Alkalihalobacterium alkalinitrilicum: one gene and its partner. The protein of the gene in region 1 binds, or shares a complex with, the protein of each later gene. Links are inferred from orthologs where the notes say so. Each region holds a gene or a part of one and is shown on either strand. Other genes may lie near its edges.

The links.
Region 2: rny (region 1) and pnp share a complex: the UniProt entries of both Bacillus subtilis proteins name them as parts of the possible RNA degradosome complex. The link is inferred for Alkalihalobacterium alkalinitrilicum from one-to-one orthologs.

What each region holds. Positions count from the first base shown.
Region 1 is NZ_KV917368.1:19,159-22,077, reverse strand. The notes cover bases 5-2,883. They hold rny (ribonuclease Y), read right to left. Parts: upstream 2,288-2,883; coding sequence 722-2,287; downstream 5-721. Other genes in these bases: BK574_RS00095 (ATPase), read right to left, coding at 2,439-2,883; BK574_RS00105 (TIGR00282 family metallophosphoesterase), read right to left, coding at 5-591. Also shown: more of BK574_RS00105, read right to left, coding at 1-4; more of BK574_RS00095, read right to left, coding at 2,884-2,919. UniProt on the Bacillus subtilis protein: Endoribonuclease that initiates mRNA decay. Initiates the decay of all SAM-dependent riboswitches, such as yitJ riboswitch. Involved in processing of the gapA operon mRNA, it cleaves between cggR and gapA.
Region 2 is NZ_KV917368.1:5,495,951-5,498,984, reverse strand. What follows is about bases 41-3,034. They hold pnp (polyribonucleotide nucleotidyltransferase), read right to left. Parts: upstream 2,591-3,034; coding sequence 491-2,590; downstream 41-490. Other genes in these bases: rpsO (30S ribosomal protein S15), read right to left, coding at 2,767-3,034; BK574_RS26630 (polysaccharide deacetylase family protein), read right to left, coding at 41-363. Also shown: more of BK574_RS26630, read right to left, coding at 1-40. UniProt on the Bacillus subtilis protein: Involved in mRNA degradation. Catalyzes the phosphorolysis of single-stranded polyribonucleotides processively in the 3'- to 5'-direction. Necessary for competence development in Bacillus subtilis.

The DNA of each region.
Region 1 (2,919 bases):
CCCAACGTCAGTAATATAAGCTGTGCCCTTAGGTAATACTCGGTGATCGGCAGTTTGAACATGTGTGTGTGTACCAACGACCGCTGTGACTCTGCCATCTAAATACCAACCCATCGCTTGCTTTTCGCTCGTAGCTTCAGCATGAAAGTCTACAAAAATAACTGGAGTTCTACTTTGTACCTGTTCTATTATTTCGTCAACTTTTCGGAAAGGACAATCGTTTGGAGGAAGAAACGTTCTTCCCATTAAGTTAATTACAGCCACTTCAATACTATTTACCTTCACGATTGTATAGCCTTGTCCTGGCGTACCATCTGGAAAATTTGCAGGACGAACTAGTGATCTAGCATCATCAATAAATTCAAAAATTTCACGGTTATCCCAGGAATGATTGCCCAATGTGACGGCTTGAGCGCCTGCATCCAGAAAACCTTTATATATTTTCTGGGTAATACCTTTTCCACCAGCTGCATTTTCACCGTTAACGATTGATATTTGTGGGCGGTACTTCTTTTTTAGTTTTGGTAAGTATTCTTTTATCATTCCTCTACCAGGTGAACCGACAACATCTCCAACAAATAATATTTTCATCTAAAGCCTCTTTTCTATAACTTACTTTATGTATGTACTTTCCCTGAATTAATCATATATAAAAATAATTGCCCTTTACAAGTCCTATAGCATAAAACGATCGAAAAAAAATAAAGTGGTTTTCACCACTTTATTTTGCATACTCGACTGCCCTTGTCTCACGTATGACTGTAACGCGAATGTGACCTGGGTAATCAAGGTCTTCTTCAATTTTCTTAGTGATATCACGAGCCAATTTATAGGCTTGTGCATCATCTACGATATCAGGCTTTACCATAATTCGAACTTCTCGTCCAGCTTGAATAGCATAAGTCTTTTCAACACCTTCAAAAGACTCGGATATTTCTTCAAGTTTCTCTAATCGTCGTATATACGTCTCTAGAGTTTCTCGTCTAGCACCTGGTCGTGCCGCACTTAATGCATCAGCAGCAGCAACGAGTGTAGCTATAATTGAAGTTGGTTCGGTATCACCATGGTGCGATGCAATACTATTAATAACAACTGGATGCTCTTTGTATTTTGTAGCAAGTTCTACACCAATTTCAACGTGGCTTCCTTCTACTTCGTGATCAATGGCTTTTCCAATATCATGGAGTAAACCAGCACGACGAGCAAGTTGTACATCTTCACCAAGTTCAGCAGCCATTAGTCCCGCCAAGTAAGCAACTTCCATCGAGTGCTTCAAGACATTTTGACCATAACTTGTTCTAAACTTTAATCGACCTAATATTTTAATAAGGTCTGGATGTAAGCCATGAATTCCCATCTCAAAAGTTGCTTGTTCTCCGTATTCACGGATCGTTTCGTCAACCTCGCGACGAGACTTATCTACCATTTCTTCAATACGAGCTGGATGAATTCGTCCATCTTGAACGAGCTTTTCTAAAGCTGTACGGGCAATTTCTCTACGAATAGGGTCAAACCCTGACAAGATCACTGCTTCAGGAGTATCATCAATAATGAGATCAATCCCTGTCAGTGTCTCCAATGCTCGAATATTACGCCCTTCCCTACCAATGATGCGACCTTTCATTTCATCATTAGGTAGACTGACAACAGAAACTGTTGTTTCCGCTACATGGTCGGCAGAACACCTTTGAATAGCTAACGAAAGAATTTCTCTAGCTTTCTTATCAGCTTCTTCTTTCGCCTGTGTTAATCGATCTTTCACTAACACTGCCATTTCATGAGTAAGGTCTTGCTCAACTTCGCTTCGAATAGCTTCTTTCGCTTCTTCTCTAGAAAGTCCAGAAATCCTTTCAAGTTCGGTTTTCTGCTTGTTCAAGATTTCCTCCACTTTGCTATCCATCTCTTCAATATGTCGTTGTTTTTTGGCGAGAGACTCCTCTCTCTTTTCTAATGATTCCTCTTTCTTGTCTAGAGTTTCACTTTTACGGTCAAGGATCTCTTCTTTTTGAACCAAACGATTCTCTTGTTTTTGAATCTCATTTCTACGTTCACGAATCTCACGCTCAGCTTCTATGCGAAGTTTATGAACCTCGTCCTTTGCTTCAAGAACGGCTTCTTTCTTACTAGCTTCAGCTTCTCGTTTACCATCTTCAACAATCTGTTTAGCAGCATGTTCCGCACTAGAAATTTTCGCTTCAGCAATGGATTTTCGAACAAGATATCCAACAACTGCACCAACACCAGCAGAGACAACAAGCAAAATGGAGATGATTAAGACGTTATCCATGTAGTCACCTCCTCTTGCTATCTAATTGTTGGTTCCAAAAGTCATATTATCATTCGTTAATTATTGTGCGTTAACTTACACACTTCATGAAGGAAACATGACATTTAAAATGCCGTATTCTTCTTAATTGTATAGTTGGATATTTTTGTTGTCAAGCATTGACAGATTGATTTACTTCACTAATACCATCGCGTATATCAACATAATAAGCTTGATCACCAGACTGTGCTAAATGTTGGTTATGAGTAATCATAATAATTTGTCGGTTAAACATCGTACTTATCGATTTAAGAAATTCATATAAGTAAAGAACGTATTCTCCTGAAACATGTTTTCCTGGTTCATCTAATAGAATTGGCCCTTCCATTTTCGGCTCAGTTGTTTCAATTAGTGCTACACGCAAGGCTAATGTAACGATATCGACAACGCCTCCTCCACGTGCTTCCTGAGGTTTTGTTTTAACCTTGATGCCTTCATAATCTGACACGACATAAAATTCAGCCACTGGTTTATTTCCATGCTCTTCAATTTCAATTTGAAAAGCAAATAAAGGACCAAAAATAAATTGCAGGGCGTTCGTTACTAAACTTTCAATCTGCTGTTTTGCTTGTTCACGAGCGTACTCTGCAGAC
Region 2 (3,034 bases), 5.5 Mb from region 1 along the record:
TGTAGGAGGTAAGTCATCTAAATGAACTTTAGGTTTTACTTCACGAAATACAAGTTTTTGCTTATCAAAGCTACCCTGCTTTTTCATTTTTTCATAAGATGCTTCTAAATCCACCTGCACCCCGTTATATCCAGGAACAGCTTTCCACACTCTATCTACAATTGCATCAATCGGTGGTTTTTCATATTTCTGCGCTTCTATAGCTATTTGTTCATAAAGTGGGTCTTGCATTTTAGTAACCATGATAGACTCTTGCTTTAGTTGGTCTATGTAATTTACTGTAAATGGGTTTTGGGTAGTCCCATAAGCAATTATAAAAATAAATACAAAAATAATTAGATGAACACCGTACTTGCTTTTCATCATTCTACCCCCTTGTACTAAATCGTATGCACTATTAGGACAGGGTAGAACAGGCTTACTTTTAAAATTGACTTATTAATTTATGTAGTGCTTAAAAAGAGACTGGTCACTGTCCAGCCTCTCCTTATTAACTTTCTTGTTTTTGCTCTTTAAGTAAGACTTTCCGTGATAAGTTAACTCGTCCTTGAGGATCAATTTCAGTAACTTTCACTAAAATTTCATCGCCAATTTTTACAACATCTTCAACTTTATTTACGCGCTCCTCAGCTAACTGAGAAATATGCACAAGACCATCTTTTCCTTTGAATAGTTCAACAAAGGCACCGAATTTTTCAATACGCTTTACTTTTCCTAAATACGTTTGCCCTACTTCTACTTCGCGAACAATGTCTTCGATTATTGATTTAGCCTTTAAGTTCATTTGATGGTCAACAGAAGAAATGTACACTGTTCCGTCTTGCTCAATGTCAATTTTTACTCCAGTATCTTCAATAATTTTATTAATCATTTTTCCACTTGGTCCAATGACATCACGAATTTTATCTGGGTTAATTTTCATTGTTAAGATCTTAGGTGCATATGCTGAAAGTTCAGTGCGTGCTTCGCTAATCGCAGCTAACATACTATCTAAAATGACCATACGACCTCTTTTAGCTTGAGCTAATGCTTCCTTAAGAATATTACGATCGATTCCACTAATTTTAATATCCATCTGTAAAGCTGTTATTCCATCTTTTGTACCTGCTACTTTAAAGTCCATATCCCCTAAAGCATCTTCCATACCTTGAATATCGGTTAGTACGGTAACATCGTCTCCAGATTTAACGAGTCCCATGGCAATACCAGCAACTGGTGATTTGATAGGTACTCCTGCATCCATCATTGCTAATGTACTCGCACAAATTGATGCTTGGGATGTTGAACCATTTGACTCAAGAACTTCAGATACTAAACGAATTGTATACGGGAAGTCATTTTCATTCGGAATAACAGGCTCTAAGGCTCGTTCTCCTAGTGCACCATGTCCAATTTCACGACGCCCAGGTCCTCTAATCGGTCCTGTTTCACCAACACTAAACTGTGGGAAGTTATAGTGATGCATAAAACGCTTGGATTCTTCAATACCTAAACCATCTAGAATTTGAACATCACCTAATGCACCTAAAGTACAAATACTAAGAGCTTGTGTTTGTCCGCGTGTGAATAAACCAGAACCATGTGTTCTTGGTAATAATTTTACTTGCGAAGATAGTGAACGGATTTCATCAATCCCTCGCCCATCTGGCCTTACTTTTTCTTTCGTAATTAAACGTCTTACTTCTTCTTTTACAATTTTATGTAAAATCTCTTTCACTTCTGATAGACTAATTTCTTCATTATCCTCGAATTTAGCAACCGTTTCAGTCATAACCGTGTCTATTGCAGCTTGACGAGCATGTTTTTCCACAACTTGTACGGCTTGCTTTAATTCTGCCTCAGCTAATTCACGAACATGTTGTTCCAATTCTGGATTAACCTCTCGTAAGACGATTTCCGACTTTTCTTTCCCAACTTTTGCAATGACTTCTTCTTGGAAAGCAACCAGTCTCTTAATTTCATCGTGACCGAACATAATCGCTTCTAACATGATTTCCTCTGGAACCTCATCTGCTCCTGCTTCGACCATATTAATCGCTTCTTTTGTCCCTGCTACCACTAGATTAATATCACTTTTTTCTAATTGCTCTGTTGTCGGATTAATAACGAACTCATTATTAATTCTTCCAACAGTAACTCCAGCAATCGGTCCATCAAATGGAATATCTGAAATACAAAGAGCTAAGCTTGAGCCAATCATTGCTGCCATTTCAGAAGAGCAATCTTGATCGACACTCATCACAATACTAATTACTTGAACTTCATTACGAAATCCATCAGCAAAAAGTGGACGGATTGGTCGATCTATTAAACGGCTTGCAAGAATAGCTTTTTCACTTGGACGACCTTCACGTTTAATAAACCCTCCTGGAATTTTCCCCACTGCGTAAAGACGTTCTTCATAGTTTACTGTCAATGGGAAAAACGGTAAATCTTTTGGCTCTTTTGAAGCAGTAGCAGTAGAAAGTACAGCAGTGTCACCATATCTAATCATGACAGCGCCATTTGCTTGCTTCGCTAATTGACCCGTTTCAACAGTTAATTGACGACCTGCCCATTCAAAAGAAAATACTTGGTTTTCTTGTTCCATACAGGTTTGAACTCCTCTCATTAAACAAAATGTTTCAATATGTCTTTATTATTACCTATTTATACTTAAAATAAAAGAATAAATCGAAAGTGCAATAAACTGGATAAAAAATCCAATATTTTTCCCTAATAAAAAAGCGGGAATGCTCCCGCTTTTTATTAAGTGTTAACTTGTGATTAGCGACGTAATCCTAGCTTATCAACAAGGTTACGGTAACGTATAACATCTTTATTACGTAAGTACGTTAAAAGATTACGACGTTGTCCAACCATTTTTAAAAGACCACGACGAGAATGGTGATCCTTCTTATGAGTACGTAAGTGCCCATTTAATGTGTTGATTTGCTCTGTAAGGATAGCGATTTGTACTTCTGGAGAACCAGTGTCACTTTCATGAGTTTTGTACTCACTAATGATTTGGTTTTTACGTTCTTGTGTAAGTGCC